DNA from 3 places in the Arcicella lustrica genome. Region 1 is predicted to be linked to each of the others. Evidence: riboswitches for the same ligand, from Rfam matches in the RefSeq annotation. Region 1 holds a riboswitch; each other region holds the start of a gene.
The links. Region 1 has a riboswitch for S-adenosylmethionine ahead of VB798_RS04665 (hypothetical protein). Riboswitches for the same ligand answer to the same signal wherever they lie in the genome.
Positions count from the first base shown of each region.

Region 2: linked by a shared signal. The riboswitch ahead of VB798_RS08375 (protein-disulfide reductase DsbD domain-containing protein) and the one ahead of VB798_RS04665 (hypothetical protein) in region 1 are both predicted to bind S-adenosylmethionine.
Region 3: linked by a shared signal. The riboswitch ahead of VB798_RS14380 (peroxiredoxin family protein) and the one ahead of VB798_RS04665 (hypothetical protein) in region 1 are both predicted to bind S-adenosylmethionine.

Region 1 covers NZ_JAYGIM010000003.1:301,056-311,121, reverse strand. Annotated here, with positions in the region: gene VB798_RS04690 (SusD/RagB family nutrient-binding outer membrane lipoprotein) at 1-212, opposite strand, end outside; gene VB798_RS04685 (SusC/RagA family TonB-linked outer membrane protein) at 297-3,476, opposite strand; gene VB798_RS04680 (YfiT family bacillithiol transferase) at 4,175-4,717, shown strand; gene VB798_RS04675 (NupC/NupG family nucleoside CNT transporter) at 4,886-6,127, shown strand; gene nadB (L-aspartate oxidase) at 6,195-7,781, opposite strand; SAM riboswitch class I at 8,065-8,193, shown strand; gene VB798_RS04665 (hypothetical protein) at 8,303-8,560, shown strand; gene VB798_RS04660 (homoserine O-acetyltransferase family protein) at 8,590-9,690, shown strand; gene VB798_RS04655 (phosphatase PAP2 family protein) at 9,708-10,066, opposite strand, start outside.
Region 2 covers NZ_JAYGIM010000006.1:109,647-119,712, forward strand. Annotated here, with positions in the region: gene VB798_RS08365 (sulfite exporter TauE/SafE family protein) at 1-163, shown strand, start outside; gene VB798_RS08370 (tetratricopeptide repeat protein) at 178-1,650, shown strand; SAM riboswitch class I at 1,738-1,833, shown strand; gene VB798_RS08375 (protein-disulfide reductase DsbD domain-containing protein) at 1,903-2,358, shown strand; gene VB798_RS08380 (cysteine desulfurase family protein) at 2,494-3,684, shown strand; gene VB798_RS08385 (arylsulfatase) at 3,849-5,297, opposite strand; gene VB798_RS08390 (RagB/SusD family nutrient uptake outer membrane protein) at 5,384-6,865, opposite strand; gene VB798_RS08395 (SusC/RagA family TonB-linked outer membrane protein) at 6,890-10,066, opposite strand, start outside.
Region 3 covers NZ_JAYGIM010000010.1:240,227-250,292, reverse strand. Annotated here, with positions in the region: gene VB798_RS14405 (ATP-binding protein) at 1-744, opposite strand, end outside; gene VB798_RS14400 (SDR family oxidoreductase) at 1,016-1,786, shown strand; gene VB798_RS14395 (family 78 glycoside hydrolase catalytic domain) at 2,072-4,753, shown strand; gene VB798_RS14390 (carboxymuconolactone decarboxylase family protein) at 4,861-5,301, opposite strand; gene VB798_RS14385 (Crp/Fnr family transcriptional regulator) at 5,411-5,989, opposite strand; SAM riboswitch class I at 6,285-6,381, shown strand; gene VB798_RS14380 (peroxiredoxin family protein) at 6,569-7,849, shown strand; gene VB798_RS14375 (YceI family protein) at 7,878-8,513, shown strand; gene VB798_RS14370 (cytochrome-c peroxidase) at 8,648-9,592, shown strand; gene VB798_RS14365 (peroxiredoxin family protein) at 9,804-10,066, shown strand, end outside.

The DNA.
Region 1 (10,066 bases):
GCTGCACCGTCAAGATTGATTCTTTCAAAACGGGTACGATGTCCCCAGTAGCGGTCGATGGAACTTTCAATACCAGTTGGTAAAAGGAATTGTGGCGTAATCGACGACGGATTGTTCGGGTCAACATTCATTTTATCGAAAGTACTAGTACAAGACCCTGCCGCTAAAATAATGCTGGTAGCCAGAAGGTATATTTTGCTATATTTTCTCATGTTATAAAAATCTTTTTAAATGAATGTGAGTTTTCGTTTTGCTTTACTAGTCCTCACAATGATTGAGTTAATCTACTTTGTTGTTTAGAAGCTGAATGATAAGTTGGCTCCAATACTTCTAGTTGAAGGTAACTCTCCGTAACCAAAGCCTTGTCTGTTACCACCATTTGCATCAATTTCTGGGTCTTGGTGAGGATGATTTTTGAATATCATCAAGACGTTACGCCCTACTGCTGAAATTTTTGCTGATTGGAAACCTAATTTTTTCACTAAAGCTGTTGGTAACTTATAACCGAATGATACTTCACGCAATTTTACAAAGCTACCATCAAAAATGGCTGCTTCATGATAACGGCGTGGGTTGTTATAGCCATAGTATTGGTTGGCACTTACAATAACATCGTTTGGAGCATATACTTTTGTTCCATCAGAGTTTGTAGATACCACCTTCACTCCTGAACCAATTACACCTTCCTCACGACCAACAGCTGTTTCTGCATATTGTCCTGTCCAACGAGCATTGGCTGTTCCTTCGTCAAAAATAGAACCACCCATACGTACATCAATCAAAGTAGATAAAGAGAAGTTTTTGTAAGAAAATGAGTTCGTGAAACCACCAATCCAATCTGGTTGAATATTACCTAAGATTTTTTGGGTGGTTGAAAGTTGAGGTAAACCATTCACCATGATTAATTGTCCGTCTGGAGCTCTTTCAAATCCATAACCATAAAGTGTTCCGTAAGGCTGACCAACTCTTGCTTCCGAAGTTAAACCTCTACGTTCGTTCAACACATAAGTAGTTAAGCCTTCAGCCAATTCAACCACTTTGTTTCTGTTACGAGAGAAGTTGAAGCTAACATCCCAAGAAAAACCGTTTGAAAGCTTTAATGGAGTACCTGAAAGCGTTACTTCAATACCTGAGTTAGAGATTTGACCAGCATTTAGAATACGAGTATTATAACCTGTAGCTTTTGAAATCTCAACACCTAAGATTTGGTTTTTGGTTTTTTGCTCATAGTATGTAAGGTCTAAATTTACCTTTCCTTTAAATAAGCGAAGATCTAAACCTGCTTCTAAACCCGTTGTAATTTCTGGTTTAAGCGTTGAGTTTGAAATCGTAGTATTTTCTGCAAATTCTGGAGTTGCCCCATTCCATGAAGTACCAGCACGATAAGTTTGTGCCAATTGATATGGGTCGGCATCGTTACCTACTTGTGCCAAACTGAAACGTGCTTTTCCGAATGATAAAACATCTCCTTTGATACCATCAATTAAATCAGTGAAAACTGCACTCAAAGATGCTGATGGATAAAAGTATGATCTGTTGCCAGCAGGTAAAGTAGATGACCAGTCGTTACGAGCAGTTAAATCTAAGAAAATGGCATTTTTGAAACCTAAGTTTACAGAACCAAAAGCACTTTGTACTTCACTCTTCGTAATGGTTGAAGCAATTGTGTTTTGGCTTGGTACTGCATTCCCTGCATTGTATAATCCGTCGATTACTAATTCACCAACGTAGATATAATTTCTTTTGTAATAATTGCTTCTTACAATTCCACCAGCTTGTGCAGTAATTGAAATGTCTTTATTAACGTTTCCGTTATACGTTAATATCGCATCGGTGTTTGTTTCTTGGCGACGAAGTACTTCTTCTGAGAAACGACCCGGAGTACGGTTTCCATTTCTTACTCTTTCAAAGTTGACAATATTGATACGAGTATCCGACCAAACGTCTGTTCCTGTTCTCAACATTACACTTAATGAAGGCAAGATTTTATAGTTCAAAGCAATGTTTCCAACTAAGCGATCTTTATCATTTGACGAAGGTAATTTTTGTTGAATATAGTAAGGATTCGTAAAGAAAGTATGTTGCCAGTTTGGTGGGTCGTTGTCTGGTAATCTGCCCGCAACTGCTCTTTGAATATGTGTTGAAGTATATGATTCCCAGTCACGTAATTGCGCCCACGATACACTACGATGAGACCAGATAAATTCTTGTCCAGAAGCATAACTGCGGTTATCTGCCCAAGATTTTACGTACTCCGCTGATAAAGTAATGTTGAATTTGTTTGTAAAGTTGTACCCAGAGTTAAATTTGAAGTTATTACGGTGAAAATCATTGTAATACATAATTCCTTTTTGGTCGAGATGCCCAACTGATAAACGGAAATTTCCTTTATCGTTTGCGCCAGAAATAGCTACGTTGTTAGTAAAGGCTGTTCCTGTTTGCCAGAATTCTTGGTAGTTATTTGGCTGTGGCGTAAGTGGCGCAACATCAGTACCAGTCCACCATTGACGAACCAATCTTCCATCCATTGGCGCTCCCCAACTTTCGTCAGTTCCATCCGTACCACTCAAAGGCGCATTTGGCCCATAAGCCGCTCTGTATTGTGCAATTTGATTGGCATCTGTAATAGAACCACTCCAACCATCACTGTACCAAGTACGGTATCCGTTACCACCACCATAAGTATTTTGGAAGTTAGGAGAAATGAATGGTCTATCAGCAACAAAGTTTGAATTTACTTCTACACCAATGCCTTTAGTTCCTGCACCGTTTTTGGTAGTAATCAAAATAACACCATTGGCCGCTCTTGAACCATACAAGGCCGCAGCGTTTGGCCCTTTTAAAACAGCAATATCTTTGATGTTATCTGGGTTTACTTCCGATAAACCCGAACCGAATTGCTTATCAAATGATTGTTGAATAGGTACACCATCAATTACCACTAAAGGCTGGTTATTACCCGAAACTGAAGATGAACCACGGATTTGAATGGTAGCAGCTGCACCCGGTCCAGAACTAGTATTTACTCTGAAACCAGCAATTTTACCAGAAAGCCCATTCGCTAAGTTGGTTGATCTTGCTTCTACAACACTCTCACCCTTAAGTTGTTGCTGAGAGAAACCCAATGCTTTTTTATCTCTTTGTACGCCTAATGCTGTAACAACTACTTCACTGAGTTGCATGACATCAGGTTTCATTTTTACTGAGATTGAGCTTTGCGAACCCACTGGAACTTCATAAGGAGTCATCCCAACGAAAGTAAATACTAGTATATCTTTGGGCTGACATGCAATGCTAAACTTCCCTTCACTACTTGTATTTGTACCACTTGTAGTTCCTTTGATTAATATAGTTACACCGGGCATTGCTGTACCATCTTCAGCGGAAGTGACTGTTCCCGTAACAGTTTGTTTTTGAGAGAAAGCTGTTGATGAAACCAACAGTATTCCCCACAAGAATAGTAAAATTTTGTTCATAAATGTTTGTTGTTATATGGTTGGTAATTCTATTTAATTCAATTGCTTTTGATAAAGGAAATAGTTTATCAGGCCAGTGATTTTGGGTCAAAGGCTAAAATGATTTCTCAGGAATAAAATTTTAAATCTGTATCAAAACAATAGGAACTATCACTACACTTTTTGATTAAAAGTGGAAATGTGATTTAATGAAATATGGTATAAATTGAAGTGTTGTTTTTGGAAGTAATCAAATAAAGGAATTAGTAATGCTTTGTCCGACTTTCGGAAGTCAAGTAATTGTTGTTTTAGTTTGCTGTGTTTTTTGATATAAGAAATTATACTTAATGCAAAATTTAAAGAGTTTTTAAGAAATGCCCAAATACAGTTTTTTATTTTGCTTTTCGTTGATTTCTAAGTACGATTATAATGAATTTATTTAAAACACCAAACATAATTTTTAAAAATTATTAATTAATTAGAAGGAAGAAACTATATTTAGTTAAAATTTTATAATAAATATAATTCTTCCAAGAGTAGTAAAAAGTCATGCTGAAAAGTGATAAAAGTTTTCCTTTTAATCAAGCTCTTTAATCTAGGTTTTTTTATATAAGTACTTATAAGTTAAACTACTTAATTCTTTGGAAGATAGCACTTCATGATTTTATCAATCAAATTTTAGATTATCTTGTATTCGAAAACAATAACAAAATAATATGATGGAAAATCTATCCTTAGAACAAATGCGTTATCCTATCGGAGTATTTAAGAAACCCAATGAAATCACGGATGATTTATTGAAATCTTGGATTGAGGATATTGAAGCGTTACCTACTTTATTAAAAAAAGCGGTTGATGGTTTGAGCGAAGAACAATTGGAATTGCCTTATCGCCCTGAAGGTTGGACACTGAGACAAACTGTAAATCATGTAGCAGATTCACATATAAATGCCTATTGTCGTTTTAAATTAGCATTGACAGAGGATACTCCAACCATTAGACCTTATGAAGAACAATTTTGGGCAGAATTAGAAGATGGAAAAAATGGACCTATCGAATGGTCGTTGACTTTATTAGAAGTACTTCATAAGCGATGGATTGTATTATTAAAGTCGATGACAGAAGAACAATTTGAAAGAACATTTGTTCATCCTGCTACGCAACAAGCCAATTCACTTCGAATAGTTACCGGGATGTATTCTTGGCATGGCAGACATCACACCGCACATATTACTGAATTAAGAAAGCGTTTAGGAATTTAATTGTAGGTTTTATATGGATGAAGACACATATTTCAATCTTGTAAAAATACAAAATCAAATGTTAAGTATCTTTTAGTTTTTTGCAAGTATCGCCTTTCGTCTTTTTTCCCTTATCTTTAACTTTTCATTCAACAATCACATAAAAGATTTGGTATTAACACTTTGTACATGGAACGTTTCACAGGACTTATTGGAATTGTATTAATTTTAGGAATTGCCTATTTGATGTCGAATAATAGAAAAGCAATCAATTACCGCACCGTCGGTGTTGGTTTGGCTTTACAGTTTGGTTTGGCAGTTTTTATTTTACGAACTGATATAGGAAAAACACTCTTTACAAAGTTAGGAGAGATGGTAAATCAGTTACTTGAAAAAGCTGATAAAGGTGCAGAATTTGTTTTTAGTTCTTTGGTTCAACCAGAATTGATGACAAAAGCGTTTGGTCCAGGACATGATTTTGTGTTCTTTTTCAAAGTAATTCCTACTATTGTATTTGTAGCTGTGTTGGTAAATATTCTTTACCATCTTGGTATTATGCAAAGAATCATTGCCGTTTTGGCAAAAGGTATGCACTGGCTAATGGGAGTAAGTGGGGCAGAGGCGCTTTCAAATGCGGCTTCGGCTTTTGTTGGACAAGTAGAGGCTCAGATTATGATTAAACCTTATTTAAAAGGAATGACAAAGTCTGAATTATTGGCTTCGATGACGGGAAGTTTTGCCTGTATTGCTGGGGGCGTAATGGCTACTTATATCAAATTAGGAGTACCTGCTTCGTACCTTTTGGCGGCAAGTATTATGGCTGCTCCGGGTGCTTTGGTTATTTCTAAAATCGTTTACCCAGAAACGGAAAGGTCTGAAACACAGGGGTTTGTTCAGCTTGAAATCAAAAAAGTACATTCTAATTTAGTAGATGCTATTGCTTCTGGTGCTTCTGAAGGATTAAAAGTTGGTTTTAATGTAATTGCAATGTTGATTGGTTTCATCGCTCTGATTGCTTTAATTGATTCAATTTTATGGCATATTGGGTTCTACGTTTTCGGAATGCCAAACCTTAGTATGAACTTCCTTTTAGGAAATGTTTTCTCTGTTTTTGCATGGGCAATGGGTGTACCTGCTAAAGATACTCAAGTTGCGGGTGCTTTGATGGGGACTAAAATGGTTGTAAACGAATTTGTTGCTTATTTAGACTTAGTGAAAGTAAAAGAAACACTTGATGCTAAAACATTGGCTATTACAAGTTTTGCTTTGTGCGGATTTGCTAACTTTAGTTCGGTAGCAATTCAAATTGGTGGTATTGGTGAGTTAGCTCCTGAACGCAGAACAGATTTAGCAAAATTAGGTTTCAAAGCTTTGATTTGTGGTACTTTAGCAAGTTATTTGTCTGCAACTTTAGCGGGATTACTTCTCTAAGAATATGATTATTACATAAAAAAAGCCTGACGAAGTTACAGCGTCAGGCTTTTTTGTATAAGTATGATTAATTTTTAATGTTATCAAGATTATAATGTAAGCCTCGGTTTTCTTTACGAGCTCTAGCATCTTTAATAACCAAATAAGCTACATTAATCATATTTCTAAGCTCATTGATTTGAACAGAAATTTTTGATTGTCTATAAAGTTCTTCGTGCTCTATATAAATCAATTCCAAGCGGTCGTAAGCTCTTTTTAATCGTCGGTCAGTTCTTACGATACCCACATAATTACTCATGATAGATTCTAATTCCCTAGCCATTTCTGTTACCAAAACTAGTTCTTCTGGATGCGTCGTTCCTTCATCGTTCCAATCTGGAATATTGTTTGGAATGATGTTTTCTTCAAAGGTTTCAATAGATTTCAAAAAAGCTCTATGCGCATAAACAATGGCTTCAAGTAAAGAATTTGATGCCAAACGATTAGCGCCGTGCAATCCTGTTGAAGAACATTCTCCAGCGGCAAACAAGAAATTAATATTCGTCTGCGAATACTCATTTACTTTGATTCCACCGCACAAATAATGTTGTGCAGGAACTACTGGAATCATATCTTTTTCAGTAATTTCCAAACCAAGATTTTCTTTGCAATACTCATAAATCATAGGGAAATGATGTTTGAAATCCTCACTGTCTAAATGACGAGTATCCAAGTAAACATGGTCAACTCCATTCTTTTTCATTTCAGAGTCAATCGCTCTGGCAACAATATCTCTAGGTGCAAGCGAAAGACGTTCGTCATATTTTTCCATGAAAGTAGTTTCATCAATATTTTTCAGAATACCACCATGCCCACGTAAAGCTTCAGAAATTAAAAAAGAAGGTTTTTTGCCAGGTTGATACAAAGAAGTAGGATGAAACTGAATGAATTCCATTCCTTCAACTAAACCCTTGGCACGATATGCCATAGCGATACCATCGCCCGTTGCAATCGTAGGATTCGTCGTGCTTTGATAAACCTGACCAATTCCTCCTGTTGCCAAAAGGGTTGTTTTGGCTAAAAAAGTTTCAGTTTTTCCGGTAAAAGTATTTAGGATATAAGCGCCAAAGCATTTTTTATCAGGCGTATCTTTCGTTACTTTTTCGCCTAAATGGTGTTGCGTAATTAAGTCGATAGCAAAGTAATGCGTGAAGAAATCAACACTTTTGAAAGACTTTACTTTTTCTAAAAGTGCTCTTTCAATTTCATTTCCTGTTGAATCTTTATGATGTAAAATTCTTTGGTCAGAATGTCCGCCTTCTTTCACTAAATCATAAGTGCCATCATTCTTTTTATCGAAATTAGTGCCATAAGAAATCAGTTCTTTTAAGCGTTCAGGAGCTTCGGTTACAACAATTTCAACGGCTCTTTTATCAGACATAAAATCACCTGCCACCATCGTATCATTGATATGTTTTTCAAACGAATCATCATCTTTCCAAACAGTAGCAATACCCCCTTGGGCATATTTTGTATTACTTTCTTCTTCAACAGTTTTGGTAAGAATCGCTATTTTAACATCTTGACCTTTTTCTTCAAAATAAGAAGCAATTTTTGCTGTATAAGAAAGCCCTGCAATGCCTGAGCCGATAACTAAAAAGTCGTATTGGGGCATAATGATGAAAAACGGCTTGCCGCCCGCATTTTATAAGTTAATGTACAATTTTAATGTCACGAATAAGCAAAGTTATTTTAAAAACTCCTTTATTTATACTTTGGCTTGGAAATTATCTGTATAAATCAAACTATCAAAGCTTAATGAATACTTTGAATTTGGCTTTTGAAAGAAGATTCTTCAACGAGAATCATCAAAAAATTTGCATTTCCCAGCATTGAGGTTTTACTTTGCATCATCAAGTCAATTTTCTTCCGAGGTTTTCAGCCTCATCGGAGTAATTGATTTATAAAGAAGAAGGGAGAGAATAGGCTCTATGAACTTCTGGCAACCTACCGCTCGTAAAGGCAAGGTGCTAATTCCTACCTAAAATAGATAGCTGATTATTGGGCTTTTTTAGGAAATATAAACCAATTACGATTACTCTCCCAGTCATTTTTCATGCTGTAAAGTATTCGTCAGGTTTACGATTTATTTTCGTTTATCGTCATGATTTTTTCATGACCAAATTTGTCAGCTTTATGTCAAAATTTATTAAACTTACAACGGGCAATTATCTAATTGTTCATGGTTTCGACGCCAGCAATAAGGAAATTGTTGAAGAAGTAACTGTGCCACAGAAAATGGTGAAAATTGTCGCTATCGAACGTATTCAATCTATTTCTGAGAAATATATTTTGGTTACAGGCTCGCATGGTAGATTGATGTATTGGGAATATGAAGAGAATTTCGAGGACTTGCAAAAGCAATTATTAAATAACGAGCTTTTGATTGCTTAAAATAAAGGTTTCACCCAAAAAGAGTATTGGTGCTCATTTTTTATCCATTGAATAATCTTTTTAAATATAACAAAGCCTTCGCATTAGAAGCGGGAGGAGTTTTACCAGAAATTGAACTAGCGTATCAATCTTTGGGTAAGATGAACGAAGACTGCTCTAATGTAGTTTGGGTTTGTCATGCCTTTACGGGTAGCCAAGATGTGGAAGATTGGTGGCAAGGTTTGGTAGGAAGAGGTAAACTTTTCGACCCTGATAAGCAATTTATCATTTGTGTGAATGTTTTGGGTTCGCATTATGGAAGTACTGGTCCGCTTTCTATCAATCCAAATACTGGCGAACCTTATTATCATACTTTTCCATTTATTACCATTAGAGACATTGTGAATTCATTCGATTTACTTCGTGAACATCTCGGAATTAATCGAATTAGAACTTGTATAGGTGGTTCTTTAGGTGGACAACAATGTGTAGAATGGGCAATTTCTCAACCTGATTTGATTGAAAACCTGATTTTAATTGCGACTAATGCTCAACATTCACCTTGGGGAATTGCTTTTAATGAATCACAAAGGATGTCGATTGAAGTTGACCCTACTTGGAAAGAAAGTAATCCACAAGCTGGAATTGAAGGCATGAAAGCTGCTCGTGCTACTGCTTTGATTTCATACAGAAACTATGAAACCTATGGCGTAACGCAAGCAAGAAACGACGAGCCTTTGGGCAAAGTACATCGTGCAACGAGTTATCAGCGTTATCAAGGTGAAAAGTTAGCGCAGCGTTTTAATGCTTATTCTTATTTTGTACTTTCACAAGTGATGGATTCGCAAGATGTGGGGCGTGGCAGAGGTGGTGCAATTCAGGCACTTTCGCAGATTAAAGCAAAAACTTTGGTAATGGGAATTAAGTCGGATGCACTTTTCCCAATTAATGAACAAGCATTTCTAGCGAAACACATCCCTGGGGCTACTTTTCAAGCCTTAGATTCTTTATATGGTCACGATGGCTTTTTGATAGAAAGCCAATTAATTACTAAAGCCATTAAACTTTGGCAAAAATTTGTGAAGTTGGATGTCAATCCAATGTATGATTTTTTCAAGAAATTGGAAAATAAAAACTTAGCAATTCATTAATCGAAAATCCTGAATCATTACTGGTTCAGGATTTTTTTTTGACTGAGTAATTTCCGTTTATGCCACTCTTTCGGATTATTTTCTAACATCCTGTTGATTAAGATATAAACCACAAGGCTACTGAAAGTACCAATTACCGAGCCCGCCAAAACATCTTCAGGAAAATGCTGAAATAAATAACATCTTGAATAACCAGCCAAACAAGCCAGCAATAGGAAGAGTAAAGACCATTTTTTGTTGTAAAGGAAGATTGTCAGCAAAGTAAAAATCGCAAAGGCTGTAGTGGTATGCCCTGATGGGAAACTCAAATGAATATTAATTTGCAAACCTTCTACAAAATGCCAGTTGACATGCTTATCTGCAAAAAAACTAAGCG
Region 2 (10,066 bases), on a different contig from region 1:
TGGAATTATTGCCGCTCCTTTTGGTGCAATTTTAATCAATAAAGTACCAAGAGGACCATTGATGTTTATCGTTGGTTCAGTCGTGATTTTCTTAAGTTTCAGGACTTTATGGACAATAATTCCTGATTTGTACTTATTTATTTCGAAAGTGATTATTCATTAGTAAAGGCTAAAATTATGAAAAAATGGAACCTCATATTAATCGTACTTTTCTGGTTTTCAAATAATTCACTTGCGAATGATTTTGAATTTACACCTAATCTACAAAACGCTTACAGCGAATTATGTAAACTAAAGGTACAACACGCCAAACAATTGTTAGCCAAAGAACCTGCCAATAATGGTATCAGAATTTGGTTGGAAGATTTTGCAGACATGATTGTACTTTTTGCTAGTGAAGATGAAAAAGAATATGAGCGTTTGGCAGAAAATGAAGATAAGCGATTAGATTTAATTGAAGACTTAGACGAAAACTCGCCTTACAATAAATTTGTTCAAGCAGAAATAAAACTTCATTGGGCTTTAGTAAAAATGAAATTAGGACACGAAACCAAAGGAGGTTTTGATGCGATTTCAGCCTATAAATTGTTGGAAGAAAATCGTAAAAAATTTCCCAATTTCACAGCGAACTATAAGAATTTAGGCGTTTTTCATGTCATGATTGGTTCAGTTCCTGAAAATTATCGTTGGGTTACAAAACTCTTGGGATTAAAAGGAAATATTCAACAAGGCTTGAAAGAATTGAATATTGCCATCAATGATAAAATCGTCGGTAAAGAAGCCAAGTTTTATCAATTGTTTATACAGTCGAATGTACTGACTTTGAATGATGATGAACGTCAAGAAATAACACAATTTGTAAACAACAATCCTGATAATTTGGCGATTAGCTTTTTGGCGACTTCTATTTTAATGAGGGATAATAAAAGTGAAATCGCACAGAAAATTTTGCAGACAAGAGCAAGTGGTTCAGGATATTTAGCAATGCCGATTTTCGATTTGTATCAAGCTGAAATTTTATTCAACAAAGGCAATTATCCGCAGGCTATTCAGTATTATCAAAATTATTTGAAAAATTTCCGAGGACATAGTTTTTTGAAAGATGTAAATTTTAAATTGTTCTTGGCGAACTGGCTGACGAATAATCCAGATAAAGCTTTGAATCATTTGGCAAAAATTCCGAATGTTGGGAAAAAGCTTTCTGAAACAGATATTATTGCGCAAAATTTTTATGAACAGTTTCAGAAAACAAAGATTTATCCGAATAAAAATCTTGTGAAAGCGAACTATGCTTTTGAAGGAGGACATTATGCAGAAGCATTAGAATTTTTAGATAATCTTGATGAAAACTCTTTTACGGCACAATTAGATAAAGCAAATTTTAATTTCAGAAAAGCCAGAATTTTACAAAAATTAAATGCTCAGAATCAAGCAATTCCTTATTTTGAGCGTGCTATGGCACTTTGTGCAGGCCAGAATTGCCATTTTGGAGCGAGTTCTTCTTTACAATTAGGATATATTTATCAGCAAAAGAATGATAAATTAAAAGCTAGAATGTCTTTCGAAAAAGCCATTGCCTATAAAAAACATGAGTATAAAAATTCTATTGATAACAAAGCGCAAGCAGCGTTAACCGAAATGGGAATTTGATATATAATTTGAAAAATTGAAGAAATAAATTCCTAAAATATTTGGATTACTCATTATAAAAATAGAACTTTGTCTATCGAATAAATAGATTTATAAAGAACGAAGGGAGAGATAAGGCTCAACGAACTTCTGGCAACCTGTTACCACCAACAAGGTGCCCCAACCTTATTCTAATGATAAATCAGAAGAAATCAAATTACACATTTTGTTTAATCAAGGAATAGCACTTGCTATTCCACAATCTAATACATCATGAGACGTATATTTATTATCGTTGTATTAATTTTGTCGTTTGTATCGGCAAAAGCCCAGCAAGTAAATCAGATTGCTAATTGGAAATATACTTATTCAAATCCTAATTTTAAAGTAGGAGATGAAGTAGAATTGATTTTTACGGCGAATATAGAAAAAGGTTGGTCATTGTACTCTAATGACTTCAAAGCGGATATTGGTCCTCAACCAACTACTTTTTGGTTTGCAGAAAATGGTTCTTTTGAATATGACGGAAAAATTACGCCAGTTGCTCCCTTAAAGAAGCTAGATAAAAACTGGGGATTTGAAGTAACCTACTTTAAAGACAAAGCGGAATTCAGAACAAGAGTAAGAATTGTTGAACATGCCTTAGATATTTTCGGAGGGATAAAAGGACAATTTTGTAATGATAAAAAAGGAGTCTGCATTCCATTTGAACAGAAATTTCAGTTTTAGGAATTAGTTAATTTAGTTTATATCATTCATTTACATTTCATCAATAAATACAGATTACAGTGAAAGGAAAAAACCTTTTAAACCTATTGACTTGAAAATTGAACCTTCAACAATCTAAACAACATAAAAAACACCATGGAGATTTATTGTGATAACGCTGCGACAACTTCCTTAGATTTGGAAGTATTAGATACGATGATTCCGTATTTGACTAATCATTTCGGAAATCCATCATCTAGCCACGCTATTGGAAGAAAAGCCAGAGAGGCCGTAGAAGAGGCTCGTCATAAAATTGCGAAGCTTTTAAACGCTTCTGAAAATGATATTTTCTTTACTTCTGGTGCAACAGAGGCAAATAATTTGGCAATTTCTGGTGCAATTAAAACTTATGAAGTCAGAAATGTTATCACAAGTAGATTAGAACATAAAGCCGTTTTACAAACATTAGGGCAGTATAGTCAGCATAATGATTTAGAAATTGATTTTGTAAGACTTGATAATAGAGGCAATGTAGATTTTGAGCAATTTGAATGGCTTTTGAAAAATAATCAGCAAACACTCGTGAGTTTGATGCACGGCAATAATGAAATTGGGAATCTGACAGACATAAAAAAAATTGGAGAAATCTGTAAAAAATACGATGCTATTTTTCATAGTGATACCACACAGACTATCGGGAAACATAGATTTGATGTCACAAAACTTTATATTGATTACATCGTTGGTTCGTCGCATAAATTTCATGGTCCTAAAGGGGTTGGGTTTATTTACATCAATAAATACAGAAAAATTCAACCACATATTTACGGCGGTGCTCAAGAGAGAGGAACAAGAGGTGGAACCGAAAACGTGGCTGGTATTGTAGGAATGGCAAAAGCCTTGGAAATTGCTTACAGAAATTTAGAAGAGTACGAAAATTATGTGGCTTTCTTGAAATCAAAGATGATTACGGCCTTGCATGATTTGTTTGGAGATGAAATTTCATTTAACGGAGAAAGTGATTCTACTACCGATAGCTTACCCAATATTTTAAACGTTGCTTTCCCGAATTTAAAGAAAGGTGGAGTATTGGTAAATCGTTTAGATGCACTTGGAATAGCGGTTTCTGGAGGAAGTGCTTGTTCTAATTTAACGAATAATGGTTCACATGTTTTAAAAACGTTGAATCGTAATCTTGATAAAGACAGCGTTCGTTTTTCATTTTGTAAATATAACACACCAGCTGAAATCGACTTGATTATAAAAGCTATTGTGGATATTTACGAGCAAGATATTTTCGTAAGAAAGTCAGTTCAAAATAAATCAGCGCAATTAATTTATGCTTAATTTTTGATTTTGCATGGTTCTTTTAGATAAAATTAGTATCTTTGTCTATCGAATAAATAGGATATAATATTAATATTTAAGCGACAGCTTTGTCAAATCTTTCAGGAAAGTCGGTGGTTGACTCTCTTTAGTTTTGGCGGGCTGTCGCTTAAATTTTTACAAACCTACTTATTCTGACTTACAAACGGAAATAAAGTAGATTCTACATGTGATGAATTCATCAATCCTTCCAACTCCTTTGCTTTTTCAGGAAATTGCTTGGCAATATTTTTACTTTCAGCTGGATCTTTTGCTAAATCATATAATTCTACTTCATTCTTAGGATTTACAGAAGCATTCAATTTTACGGCTTTCCAATTGCCTTGTCGTACCGCTTGAACCCCACCATTTTCATGAAATTCCCAATAAAGATATGCGTGTTTTGCTTGTGATTTATTACCTTTTAAAGTTGGGACAAATGAAAGTCCATCAGTATTTTTAGGCGCTTTTACACCAGCTAATTCAGCGAAAGTGGGTAGAATATCCCAAAAAGCACCAATATGATTATTCTGTGAGTTGGGTTTTATGACGTTCGTCCAACGAGCGATGAATGGTTCACGAATTCCACCTTCATACAAATCTCGTTTTACGCCTCTGAAACCACCGCCACTGTTAAAGAAAACAGGGTCAGCACCACCTTCTTTATGTGGACCGTTGTCACTCGTGAAAATCACCAAAGTATTTTTATCTAAACCTTCTTGCTTTAATTTTTCAAGAATTTGACCGACATATAAATCAAGTCGGCTAACCATAGCTGCAAAAGTAGCATGTGGATATTCTTGCGAAGTATAACCGCCTTTTGTGGCTTTTACACCATAATCATTTCCCTTATATGGCTTTTCATTGAACTGTTTTTTATAATATTCCAAGATGCTATCGTTAGGAACAAGTAATTCAGCATGTGGTAGAATATAAGGTAAGAATAAGAAAAACGGTTTGTCTTTTACTCTGTTATCAACAAACTCTAATGCCTTTTTTTGAATAATATCTGGGGCATATTCTTTATTTTCAATCAAATTTTTATTAGTTTCCAACACAACTTTTTGTCCGTTTTGCCATAAATGATTTGGGTAATAACGGTGTGCTAACGTTTGGCAATTATAACCAAAGAATTGATCAAAACCCTGTTTGTTAGGATCTCCTTCCGAACCAACTGGTCCTAAACCCCATTTACCAAAAGCACCAGTTTGATAACCCGCTTTTTGAAGTATTTCAGCCACAGTGCGCACAGAATCAGCAATTGGTTCTTGTCCTTCTGGGTCAACACCTTTGTTGCCACGGATATAAGTATGACCCGTATGTTGCCCTGTTAATAGCGAAGAACGTGATGGCGCACAAACACTTGTTCCCGCATAAAATTGCGTAAAACGAATACCTTGCTTGGCTAATTTATCAATATTGGGAGTTTTGATAAGTTTTTGTCCGTTGATTGCGATGTCGCCATAACCCAAATCATCCGCTAAAATGAAGATGATATTCGGGCGAGTATCATTTGATTTTTGTTTATTTTTTTGTGCCAATAAAGTAACTGCTTGTGTGAACAGCAAGGCGACAGCTAATATGATTTTTTGCATGATGATGCTATTTTTTAATTACCTATAAAACAAAAACATACGTAGCAAACAGAATTACTACGTATGTTCTTAAAGACAAGAAATGTTTAATTATACCCAGGGTTTTGTTGATACAGCCCTACTTTTGTTCCTATTTCAGTGGCAGGCACTGGATAAATCAAAAAGTCGGATGTTACGGCATTGATTGTTAGAATTCCATCATTTTTTATCCAAGAATTCATTTTAGTAACAGCATTTCCAGAACGAACTAAATCATTCCAACGGGTGCCTTCTCCTAAAAATTCTTTGCGTCTTTCTTCCAATAAAGTATCAAAAGTAACGTTCGAAATACTTGGTAGTCCTGCACGATTTCTTACTTGATTCACCAAAGCATCTACTTCTGTTTGTGTGCCTTTTGCTCCTTTTAAAATGGCTTCTGCTTTCAACAAAAGAATATCTGCATAACGTAAAACGATAAAATTGATAGACCAATCTCTTCCATTTGTACCTCTTTTTGCCACATCAATATATTTCTTGATAAAAGGCTGAGAGTAAGATAATTGTATATTGAAAGCATTTCTTACATCCGACGCATTCGTTAAGTACAAAGCTTTAAGTTCTTTAGAAATATTAAAGTTACTTGCACCATAACCATTACCATAAGCATTTGAAATTCCTTGTCCCGTCCAAAATGCTACTGGAGCGAGATGACTTGGAAAACCAGCACCATTCGAAGAACTCATAAACTGTACATCAAAAATTACTTCTTTATTATTTTCGTTGTCATAAGCAAAAACCGAAGAATAATTTGGTAATAATTGATATTGATTACTCGCAATTACTTCATTAAAAAGCGTAAGTGCTTTATCGTATTCGTTGCTATTTAAGCCTGCACCTTCAATATTATACGTTGTTCCTGAGCGAGTTAAATAAACTAAACCTAATAAACCTTTTGCCGCATTGTTTGTAGCACGACCAATATTAACACCTGTGTAAGATGCAGGAAGATTTTGTACCGCAAATTCTAAATCTGCAATAATCAATTTATAAATATCTGCTACAGCACTTCTAGGTACAGATTCTACTTCTGCGGCTGTTAAAGGTTTTTCAACCAAAGGCACTTTTCCGAAAGTACGCACTAATTGGAAGTAATAGAAAGCTCTCAGAAAACGTGTTTCGGCTGTAAATCTTGAACGTAAAGTAGCATCTGTAATAATACTTCCTTTGGTTTCTAATGCCTGTAAAACTGAATTGGCATTGAAAATTCCATTGAAATTATCATTCCAAGCACTAGCAATAAAACCTGTTGTGGTAATATTTGGAGAGAAATCGTTGATTCCTTGCCAGTCACGGTTACCATCGTGTAATACATTTAGGTTATCGCTACGCATTTCACCTAACCAAAGTACTTGACTTGGATAAGAAGTTAATTTACTATAAACACCATTGACGGCTTGTGTAAAATCATTGGTATTTGTATAAAAACTTTCTGCTGTGGTACTTGAAACTGGTTTCTGGTCGAGCTGATCTTCGCAGGAAGTAAGCCCCAAGATGACAGCGCTAAGTGCTATATAAATTGTTTTTTTCATGACTATAAAACGTAATTACGTGAATTAAAAAGTAAGATTAATACCTACAGAAGCAGTTTTGCTCAATGGCATTGCACCGTAATCACCCGGAATCGGATAACTCCCATTGCCACTTACATTGGTATTTTGGGCTTCTGGGTTTACGCCACCACGGTAATTATCGTGGTTGAACCAGTTTTGTAAAGCCACATAAACACGAGCAGAAGAGAAAACGCCAGATTTTGCTAAATCTCTGAGGTTATAACCGAAAGTAATATTTTGAATACGGATAAAATCAGTTGAATAAACCCAGTCGGATGTTACTTGTGGAACGGTATAAGTACTTGCTAGTTTTCCACGAGGAGCATCATAATTTTGATTTTCTGGTGTCCATCTTTCTCTCCAAATTCCTAAAATATTAGCGGTTGTACTTCCGCTGAAATCAATGGCACGACCAAAATATGAAAGAATTGAACCGCCAACTTGTCCATATACTTGTACGCTCAAATCAAAGTTTTTGTATTTGAAATTGTTAGTGACACCCCAAGTATATTTTGGATTGGGTTGTCCATAAACTACTCGGTCGTTTGCATTAATTACGCCATCACCATTTGCATCAAAATACTTTGTATCACCAACGGTTTGGTTTCTGATTTTAGCAACTTTCGGGTCGTCCAAATCAGCTTGCGTTAAGACTCCAATTGATTTTGTTACATAATAACTAAACATTGGTAAACCCGGCTGTAAAATATAAGGCGCATTACTTCCGCTATATGCCGAAGGAATATAAATAGGAGAGCCATCTGCATTCAAAGAAATTACTTCGTTTTTATTGAAAGCAATGTTAGCATTTGTACTCCATTGGAAATCAGGCGTTACGATATTTCTTGAAGTAATGCCTAATTCAATTCCTTGGTTTTTTACAGAACCAATATTTTGTAAGCTAGTCGAGAAACCACTTGCTGCCAAAACAGGGAGATTCAACAACAAATCTGTACTTTTTTTGGTATAAGCATCAAAAGAAAGATTAAGGCGATTGTTGAAGAAAGCTGCATCAAAGCCTAAATCATAAGTATTAGAAGTTTCCCATTTCAAGTTCGGATTCGCCAAACCTGCTGATACTTGTCCGCTTGCAACAGTAGGCGTATTTCCACCGAAATTATAAGAAGTACCAGACAAAGTAGGAATTGCACTATAATTTCCGATATTATTATTACCCGATTTCCCCCAGCTAAAACGCAATTTCAAATCGCTAATTTCTTTTATGTCTTTCAAGAATGATTCTTGTGAAATTCTCCAACCGATTGATGCCGATGGGAAAGTTCCCCATTGATTATTGATACCAAATTTTGAAGAAGCATCACGACGAATACTTCCCGTAATCAAATACTTGCTAGCATAATCGTATTGAATTCTTCCATAATATGAAAAAAGAGTATTGTTGTTTTCACTCGTTGAACCTGTAACCGTTACTCCAGCAGCGTTTGGAATGGCATTACTAATTGTATTAACGATATTGTTCGCAAAACCACCAGCAGTATTGATGTTGAAAGATTCTCCATGAACCGAATTGAATGAAACCCCAGCCACTGCCGAAACATTATGTACTTTATCGAAAGTCTTGATAAAATTCAAGGTGTTTTCGTTTACAAAGTTTTGTTTTCTGTAACCTCCATACGAACCACTTGCATTTTTTCCAGGATTGGTAATTCGTTCAGCAGCGCCACCAACGGCTACATAATCAGAAACATATTTTTTTGTTTGCTGATTTATGTCGTCATAATTGATGGTTGTTTTAGCAAACAAACTTGGCAAAATGTAATATTCAGCATAAACCGAAGTTAAGAGACGAGTATTTTTTGTCAATCCGATTGAATTATTCAAAATCGCATAAGGACTTACCAATCGAGGACTACTCCAAGTATAAGTTGAAAACTCACCAGCACCTGTATTCAAACCTGCATTTGCTTCTACTACTGGTGAAATAGCGGCGATATTCATAATTGGACTATCTTTTCCATCGCCTTGTGGAGTATTATTTTCAGAATAAGTTGGTGCTAGATTGATGCCAAATTTCAATTTTTTATTGGCTTTTGCTTCGATATTAGCACGTACACCATAACTTTTAAAATCTGTATTGACCAAAGTAGCTTGTTGATTCAAGTAATTCCCAGAAAAGAAATAACTCACATTTTCAGTACCGCCAGTTGCTGATAATTGATAGTTTTGGAAAGCCGCTTTTCTGTAAATAGCATCTTGCCAATCAACATAAGTTAAACCCGGATGCCCCGCTTGCGACCAACGTTCGTCTGGCATATATGAAGTATTGTACTCACCAGCTTTTAAACCTAAAATTACTCTACGTTGGTCATTCGTTTGATCGGCTGTGCGTCCAGTTCCCGAACGAATCCAGTTTGTATTTGCTACTTCTGTGGCTACGCCAACCCATTCTTCTGCACTTAAAATATCCAATTTTTTAGCAACACTGCTAATACCAGTATTGGTGTTTAAACTGATTTTTAATTTACCAGATTTTCCTCTTTTAGTCGTAATCAACACAACACCATTGGCAGCACGAGAACCATAGATTGCACCCGCAGCAGCATCTTTTAGTACTTGAATACTCTCAATATCATTAGCACTTAAATTTGCGAGTGGACTCGTTCCGATACTTCCATCGGAGCTTTGTCCAGCAATATCCAAAGGAAATCCATCCACTACATAAAGTGGTTCAGAACCTGCATTGATAGAACCCGTTCCACGCACTACAATACTTAAACCTGTTCCGGGTAAACCTGTTTGTTGTTTTACTTGCACACCAGCCATTTGTCCGACAAGTGCTTGTTCGATTCTACCAATCGGTTTTTCTTCTAAATGTTTTGCATCAAAAGATACTACTGAACCTGTAATATCACTTGCTTTTTGTGTACCATAACCAATTACAACTACTTCATCTAAAGATTTTGCTTCGGGTTGTAGTGAAATATTAATTGTAGATTGGTTATTGATTTTTACTTCTTGTGGTAAATATCCGACGAAAGAATAAATCAAAGAAGCATCTTTTGCACTGACAGAAATCGAATATTTCCCATCTTGATTAGAAGAAACACCTTTTTGTGTTCCTTTAATGATTACGTTTACTCCGGGTAAAATATCGCCTTTTTCATCTCTAATGATTCCTGATATTACTTGTTCGCTAGATTTTGTAGGCTTTTGAGCAAA
Region 3 (10,066 bases), on a different contig from region 1:
TTTACCAATATTGACAAAATAAGGTTGTAAACGACGTACTAGAAAGGCTTGTTCTAAAAAGTCAATAGCATTTTTTACTGTTGGCTGACTTACTCCCAGTGAATTTGCTAAAGTGGAATAATTTAAAATTCCACCTTGGATACTAGCAAGCATCATTAAAAGTCGGCGCATGAGTAATGGCGAAACTGAAAGTCCTAATTGAGGTAAATCTCTTTCAAGATAACTCATCAAAAAATCATTCAGCCAAAGATTTTTGATTCGGTCGTTTTTAGGTAAATAAGCAGCTGGGAATCCACCCCATAGCCAGTGATTTTGATAACTTTCAGGGGCAATTTCACGATAATGTAAAGGGTGCATTTCTAAATATGAAATCCTGCCAGCGAGCGATTCAGCCGTATTTTTTAGTAAATCTGGCGAAGCCGAACCCAAAAGTATAAATCGACCTGCTTCACGTTGTTGGTCGATTAAGCCACGGAGTAAGACAAAAATATTAGGTAGCCGATGAATTTCATCTAAAATAACAGTTTGATGCTGTAAGTTTTTGAGAAATAATTCAGGGTCAACTGTAAATTTATTCAAATCAGAGGGTATCTCTAAGTCAAAATAGATACTTTCTTTCGGTAGCTCGTTTTGAATAGCTTTAACCAAAGTCGTTTTTCCTACTTGTCTAGGGCCCAATATCGCTGAAACAGGAAAATTATTTACCCTAAAAAGTAATTCTGAACTAAGCTCTCGTTGAATCATAATGATAAAATTTATTCCTGTAAATTTAAAATTATATTTTTAAATTGCAGGAATAAATTTAAGAAAATTGCTAACTGACTACTTAAATTTGTATTGATAGAAAAGACTGTGATTAAATATTTTTGGATAATTTCGTCTCAATCATGACAGATATTATTGAAATGTGCCTTTTCTCTATAAAATTTCAAAGAGAATTGCTTGATTAACTTGAAAAGTATATTGTTTTGTAACATTAACGAGATTATTATAAAGCATTTATAACAAAACAAAAATGAACACGCTCGATTTATTTCGCCTTGATGGCAAAATTGCATTAGTAACAGGTTGTAAAAAAGGAATCGGTAAAGCAATGGCTTTAGCTTTAGCAGAAGCTGGTGCCGATATTATTGGCGTTTCGGCTTCCTTGGAACTCGAAGGTAGCCAAGTAGAAAAAGAAGTAAGTGCATTGGGCAGAAATTTCAAAGCCTATCAATGTGATTTTTCGGATAGAAATGCTCTTTATACTTTTATCAATCAAGTAAAAACGGATTTTCCAGTCATTGATATTTTGGTGAATAATGCAGGTACAATTTTAAGAAATCCTGCTGCAGAACATTCAGATGAATATTGGGATAATGTACTGAGTATTAATTTGGATGCTCAATTTATTCTTACTCGTGAGATTGGTAAAATGATGATAGCCCAAGGTTCAGGTAAAATCGTATTTACGGCTTCTTTATTGACATTCCAAGGCGGAATTAATGTGCCGAGTTATGCGGCAAGTAAAGGTGCTATCGGAAGTTTGGTAAAAGCTTTCGCTAACGAGTGGGCATCAAAAGGTATTAACGTGAATGCCATTGCTCCAGGTTATATTGCTACGGACAATACGGAAGCTTTGCGTGGAGACGAAAATCGTTCAAAAAGTATTTTAGATAGAATTCCTGCTGGACGTTGGGGTGAAACCGAAGATTTTAAAGGAGCAACAGTTTTCCTTTGTTCGGATGCTTCAAAATATGTACAAGGAACAATTTTAACCGTTGATGGCGGTTGGATGGGACGATAATTTCTAACCACTTATATATACTCGAACGCCTCGGAAACGGGGCGTTTTTTGTTTGATTATGATTTTAAGTTCAATCAATTTGTAATAAGCAGGATAGGGTAGTGTAACATGAAATAATGGCGTATTTAAAGGTAAGTACATGAGAGTACTTGTTTTATTCCAAGATATATTTATACTTATTTGATGATGATGTGTGTTGAAGAGTCTTAGTCTTATAGGATTACTTTTAAATATGCTCATTATCAGTGTTTTATAAAATTTATCTTATCCAATTTTCAAATTAACATGAAATTAAAACTATTATTTCTCTTTTGCTTTTTAATGGCAAATACACTGTTTGCTCAGTTAAAGCTCCAAAATCTCAGAACTGAAAACCAACAGAACCCAATTGGTATTGATGCTGAAAAGCCAAGATTTAGCTGGCAACTCGTTTCAGAAAAGAAAAATGTAAAGCAAATTGCTTATGAAATTCAAGTAAAAAATGGCAGAAATGTCATCTGGAATAGTGGCAAAGTAAATGCTGAAACATCTATTTTTAATGCTTACCAAGGAGAAAAACTGCCTTCAAATACACTTATTACTTGGAAAGTAAGAGCTTGGGATAATCAAGGACAAACGTCAGAATGGGCAACTGCCAATTTCCAAACAGCTTTAAATAAAAGCGATTGGAAAGCCAAATGGATAAATTCTGGTTTTGTAAACGACACCGTAAATGGTGTTGTGCCGATGTTTAGAAAGAGTTTTGACACAAAAAAGAAAATCGTCAATGCAACAGCTTTTGTAACGGCAAGAGGTTTGTACGAAATCCAACTGAATGGCAAAAGAGTAGGCGACGCATTCCTGACTCCTGGTTGGACGAGCTACAACAAACATTTGCAATACCAAGCTTATGATGTTACCAATTTGATTACTTCTGGAAAAAATGCCATTGGCGCAACCTTGGGAAGTGGTTGGTACAGAACACGTTTGGCTTGGCTAAAACAGCGAAATATTTATGGAAAAGAAACAGCTTTACTTTTTCAATTGGAATTGACTTACTCGGATGGTTCAAAAGAAAGTATTGTTTCGGATAATTCGTGGAAAGTAACAGAAAGTGATATTCGTTTCGCTGAAATTTATGATGGAGAAGTAATAGATGCTCGTAAAAGAACAGCCAATTGGACAAGTGTGGCATTTAATGATGCTAATTGGAAAAACGCTGTGGAGAAAAATTTCCCTACTGATTATCTTAATGCTTCGGTGAATGAACCCATTAAAAAGCATGAAACGTTTAAACCAGTGAAAGTATTCAAGGCAACGAATGGCGAAACAATTTTAGATTTTGGACAAAATTTGGTGGGTTGGATAACACTTTCAGCACAAGGAAAAGCGGGCGATAAAATTACACTTTCGCATTTTGAAATGATGGATAAATTTGGAAATCCGTACTTTACCAACCTTCGTTCGGCAAAAGCACAGGCAACTTATATTTTGAGTGGTAATGGCAAAGATTTCTTCGAGCCACATTTTACATTTTTTGGTTTTAGATATGTGCGAGTAGAAGGTATGGATGGGAAAGTCAATCCAGAAGATTTTACGGCTTATGCTTTGTATTCAGATATGGAACAAACTGGGAACTTTGAAACCTCAAATCCTTTAGTGAATCAATTACAGAAAAATATTCAGTGGGGACAAAAAGGTAATTTCTTAGATGTTCCGACCGACTGCCCTCAACGAGATGAGCGTTTGGGTTGGACGGGCGACGCCGAAGTATTTTCAAGAACGGCATCTTATAATTTCAATGCGAATCAGTTTTTTGCAAAATGGTTGAAAGATGTCACGGCAGACCAATTTTCAAACGGAGCAGTGCCACACGTAATCCCAAATGTGTTGAATGATGGACCATCGCAAGCGGCTGGTTGGGGCGATGCAGGAATTATCATTCCGTATAACGTTTATGTCGCTTTTGGCGACAAGCAAGTACTTGAAACACAATACGAAACGATGAAGAAAAGCGTGGAGTATATTCATAAAGCTGCTAAAAATGATTTATGGAATACAGGTTTCCAATTTGCCGACTGGCTTTCGTATCGTGTTGACGATTCAAAAGGAATGATTGGAATGAAATCTGCCATTACTGATAACTATTTGGTAGCACAATGTTTTTATGCTTACAGTGTACAGTTGATGATTAACACGGGTAAAATATTAGGACAAACAGAGGATGTGCAAAACTATGAAAAACTATTAGGAAGAGTTAAAAAACAATTCCAAAAAGAATACATGACTGAATCTGGAAAATTGATTTCAGAAACACAAACGGCATATATTTTGGCTTTACAATTTGATATGTTACCTGAAGCTCTTCGTCCGCAAGCGGTTGAAAGATTGGTGAATAATATCAAATCGTATAACTATCACTTAACGACGGGTTTCTTAGGAACGCCTTTCTTGAACCCAGTCTTGAGCCGATTTGATAGAAATGATGTAGCTTATAAATTGCTTTTACAAGATACTTATCCGTCTTGGTTATATCCAATCAAAACGCATGGTGCAACAACAATTTGGGAACGTTGGGATAGCATGAAACCAGACAGTACTTTCCAAGACCCGGGCATGACTTCCTTCAATCACTACGCTTATGGAGCTGTAGGCGACTGGATGTACAGAAACATTGCAGGCATTGATACCAAAGAATTTGATGGTGCGGGTTACAAAGAAATTGTCATCAAACCACAAATAGGAGGGGGGCTGACTTATGCCAAAGGTAGCTTGAAAACTAATTACGGAATTGTTGCTTCTGCTTGGAAAATAGACAGTGGAAAACTGACTTGGGAAGTAGAAATCCCAGCGAATACTACCGCAACGCTGACTTTTCCGACTAAAAAGATAGCTTCCATTATTGAAAATGGCACGAGCCTTAAAGTGAGTCAGGAGGGAAGTTTGGAGTTAGGTTCAGGGAAATATGCTTTTGTAATGGAGCTTTAGGGTTATCTTAAATGTTCAAGAAGCTATTTAAATTTTTCTATTAGCGGGTGAATTAATTCGCCCGCTAATAGAAAAATCAATTTTTATTTTTAAAAATCCTTCCAACATTAATGAGCCACTGGTAGCTGAGTACTAATAGCAATGCGATTCCAAGCGTTAATGGTTACTGCCACCATAATAAGTTGTGCAATGTAACTTTCACTAAAAATGGTTTTTGCTTTTTGATAAGTTTTGTCAGAAAGACCTCCTAAATGGATAAGCGTAATTTCTTCAGCAATTGCCAATACAACCTTCTCCTCTTCGCTGAAAATATCTGTTTCTTTCCAAGCATTTAATAAGAAAATACGTTTGGTAGTTTCTCCATTTTTAATTGCATCTGTCGTGTGTAAATCAATACAAAAAGCACAAGCGTTGATTTGGGATGCTCTTATTTTGATTAATTCTTTATGTGTTTTACTTACTTCTGTTGAAGCCAAATAAGTTTCTAAACCATACATTGCTTTCCAAGCAGCTGGTTGTACATCTTGAATTTTAATTCTCTGTTCCATTTCCTTTGATTGATATTTTGTTGTTTTAAATATTACCTTACAAAGGTCGGTCACAGAATTTCAAAAAAACTTAAGCTGGTTTAAGTAAGCATTTATGGTTTAAATTTAATTAATGTTTCATACTTTTTTTTCTTAATTCACTAAGATACTCAGGGGTAAATCCCAAGAAAGAAGCCAATATTTTCTGCGGAATGCGTTGAATAAATTGAGGATATTTGCTACTAAACAACTGATAAAATGCTTCTTTGGAAAAAGTAAAAATGTGCTTTACTCTCAATAAAGAAGCAGCATAAGCTCTTTGATAGATTTTATTAAAATAGCGTTCCATTTGCGGAAAGTCTTTCAACAATTCTTCTAAAGTATCTCTATCAATCTCCATTACTTCCGTCGTTTCAATGGCTTGAATACTGAATTCTGCTGTTTTTCCACTATGAAAAGCTGTGAGGTCTGTCATCCACCAGCCTTCTATCGCAAACTGTATCGTTTGCTCAATCCCTTTGTCATCACAAAAAAACAAACGCAAGCACCCTCTATCGACAAAATATAATGTTTTGCAAGATTGATTCTCTTGTAGCAAACAGGCTTTTTTTTCATAAACACGAGGCTTAAAATAAGTTAATATTTGAGTAATATCAGTCTCTGAGATTGAAATTTGTTGTGCTATATGCTTTCCTAAAAATGCTGACATTGGCTTATTACTTGGTTTTACAGAAAAAAGAGATATTGGAAATGTTATAAAAATATTAGTAGTCTTGGAAAAGTAAAGATTTTCTTTCAAGATTATAAATACAAAATAAAGTATTTTATTGCTCTTCCAACTGGTGCAAGTACTCGCACTTGCCATCATTATGATGCCTTGAATGACTCTAATTAAACCTTTTTCTTAGTCACAAATCTCCAAGAAAATTATTTTTTTGAGTTTTTTTACTCAAACATTTGTTTTTCTAAAATTAAATTAATTAACTTTGCCTATAGAATTAATAGATTTATAAAGAACGAAGCGAGAGACTAGGCTCAATGACCTTCTGGCAACCTGTTAGCCACCAACAAGGTGCCCCAACCTAATTCTAAGGATAAATCGTACATACAATCAATTTTTTTACGATGATGCTTGATTAAGCATTGATGGGAATTGCGTTTTTGCTATTTCACCTTCAATACTGTATCAATTAATAAGTATTTATTTATAGTGTAATCAAAATTACGATTGTATAATATACTTAATCTATAAACTTAATAGAATAATAAAAACAACCGACTGAATCAAATGAAAACTAAAAACCAATTACTATCAATCGCTTATTTAGCTGTAGGCTCATTGACTTTCAACGCTGCAAATGCACAAAATAAATTTATCAAAGAAGGGGTTTGGCGTGGTGAATTTAAAGTGAATGAAGTACAAGTTCCTTTTAATTTCGAGGTAAAAGGAAAGGATGCTGAACACGCAACTTTCACGTTAATCAATGGCTCAAGAAGGGACGATTTTCATGTACAGCAAATCGCAAAAGATTCAGTATTTATCAAAATGAATACTTATGATGCTGCACTAGTCGCAAAAGTGAATGATGATGGAACGCTGTCGGGTGTGTACAAAAGTCTTGTTCCTAATTTCAAAGGAAATTTCCTTCCCTTTGTGGCTGAATATGGTAAAACCTATCGTTTTGTAGAACCAGCCAAAGAGATTCAATCGAACCATAACTTATCAGGAAAGTGGGCAATTAAAATTTTAAGTAAAGAGCCAGTAGCGGATCAAATAGCTGTTTTTGAGCAAAAAGGCAATAAACTCAAAGGCGTATTTTTGAAAGTAACTGGCGACACTCGTGAATTGGAAGGAATTGTTCAAGGCGATGAATTTACGTTGACGGGCTTTTCTGGGCCAAGTCCTTGGTTAATTCGTGGAAAAATAAATCCTGATAAAAGTATCAAGGGAGAAGTCGGTTTAGGCATTTATAACAATGTAAAATTTGAAGGCGTAAAAGATAAAAAAGCAGAACTGCCAGATCCGTATGCATTGACTTTCTTGAAAGAAGGCTATGAAAAACTTGATTTTACTTTACCAGATTTAAACGGTAAGCAGGTTTCATTAAGTGATGATAAATACAAAGGCAAAGTAGTAATTGTTGAAATAATTGGCACTTGGTGCCCGAACTGTACAGACCAAACACAGTTTTTATCGCCTTGGTATAAAGCCAATAAAGCTCGTGGTGTTGAAGCCATCGCTGTTGGTTTTGAACAAAAAGACGATTTAGCTTATGCAAAATACACTTTAGGAAAACTGAAAGAAAAGTATGACATCCAATACGATATTTTATTTGGAGGTATTGCAGATAAAAAAGTGGCTTCAGAAAAATTTGTAGCCCTCAATAAAATGATAGCTTTTCCTACGACTATCATCATCGGCAGAGACGGAAAAGTAAAACAAATCCATACGGGTTATACGGGTGAAGTAACAGGAAAATACTTCAAACAATATGTTAAAAAATGGAACAAAGAATTAGATAAACTCATTGCAGAACCTGTTCCAAGTACAGAAGTAGCTTTAAAATAAAATCAATCTTCATTTAAATAATTTAATCATGAAAAAAATCACGCTTATCCTAACGAGTGTATTGGCTTTAGCAATTGGTGCAAAAGCAAACGACAAAAATAAAGGGAACGATACTGTTTATACAGTTGATAGTCAATCAAGTAAACTTGTCTGGACAGGAAAGAAAGTAACAGGAGAACATACAGGAAATATTTCCTTGAGTACTGGAAGTTTAGTAACAGCCAACAATAAACTAAAAAGTGGCACTTTTGAAATTGACTTAACGTCGCTAACAGTAACCGATTTGACTGACAAAGATTATAATGCCAAATTGGTTGGACACTTAAAAGCGGATGATTTTTTTAGTGTAGAAAAATTCCCTAAAGCAAAATTTGTAACTACTTCTGTTGTACCGAAAGGAGGTGAGAATTATGAAATTTCAGGAAAACTTACCATCAAAGGCATTACTAATGAGGTGAAGTTTCCAGCTACTGTAAAAGTAGAAAAAAACAAAACGACGGCTCAAGCGAAAATTTTGGTTGACCGCACCAAGTATGATATTAAGTTTCGTTCAAAAAACTTTTTTGAGAACCTTGGCGACAAAGCAATCGACAATGATTTTGAATTAGCCGTTAATTTGGTAGCTCAAACAGGAACAGCCGCAGCAAAAGCTACAGGTAAATAAGTATGAGATTCACTATTTTAAGGGCAGATAAATAGTGAATCTGTAAATACTTATGAAATTTAGAGGTACAAAAATCTTTGAGCTTTTGTACCTCTAAACTTCCAACGCTTCTTTTTATATTTAAATGAATTACGATGAAAAAGTACTTCTACATACTCACGTTAGCTTGTATAGTTTTGATGAGTTTTCAGTATCGTTTGCAAGAAAATGAGCCTATCACGAAAGTAACTTTAGGAGAGAAATTATTTTTTGACCCAATTTTGTCTTCTAAACGTACTTTGAGTTGTGCATCATGCCATAAACCAGAGTTGGCTTTTGCAGATACCACACAATTTAGTGTAGGTGTTGATGGTATTCTGACAGATAGAAATACTCCTTCTGCCATGAACTTAGCAGGTAGAATTCATTTATTTTGGGATGGTCGTTCTAATTCGCTAGAAGAACAAGCTATTCAGCCCATTATCTCTACCACTGAAATGAATTTGCCCATTGAGCAAGCAGTAGCAAGGTTAAATGAACATAAAGTATATAGTAGAGCGTTCAAGAAAATCTATAAATCTCAAGTAACTGAAAAACTCTTGGGAGACGCCTTGGCAGCTTATCAAAAAACACTAGAAACCGCCAATACTCCTTATGACCGCTACATTAATGGAGACGATTCGGCGATGAGTGAGGAAGCAATTCGTGGACGACTTATTTTTATTGGAAAAGGGAATTGTTCCAATTGCCATGCTGGAGAAGATTTTACGGCGGATAGATTTAAAAATATTGGATTGTTCGATGGTAAAAAACACAATGATGTAGGCAGATTTAAAATCACGAAAGATTCTAGTCATTTAGGACATTTTAAAGTGCCAGGTTTACGAAATGTAGCCATTACTCCTCCGTATATGCACAACGGTGTGTTCAAAACCTTGCGTGAAGTAATAGAATATTACAACCAACCTGACGCTTTTGTGAAAAATGGCGTCAATAGAGATTTGTCACTCAGTACGCCATTAGGACTCAGTAAAACAGAAATAAATGAGTTAGAAGCTTTCTTAAAAGCTTTGACAGATGATAGATTCTTGAAGAAATAACCATATTTTGAATAATTTACTTAAACCAAATATACCTTTTTATTACTACATTTTTTATATCCATTAACAATTTAAACCTAATAATTATGGTGAGACTCATTAAGTTTCATTTGGTCTATCATGACCGATGCCTGTCAGTTTACTTTAGTTAATCATCTTCCAACAAAATATCGTCCATCAAAATATTGATGGACGATTAACACAAAAAATCATGAAAATCAATTTTATAAAAGGTGCGTGCAATGTTTCATTGTTAACGCTCTCATTGGCAAGCACAGCCCTTGCTGTCGAAAAACCTACTTTAAAAGAAGGTAAATGGCGTGGAGAGTTTCAAGTAAATGAAACAAGAGTCCCTTTTAATTTTGAAATAAAAGGGAAAACAATAGAATCATCAACGCTGACTTTATTAAATGGGAGCAGAAGAGATGACTTCAAAGTAAAGGCTATATCGGGCGACAGTATTTTTGTAAAAAT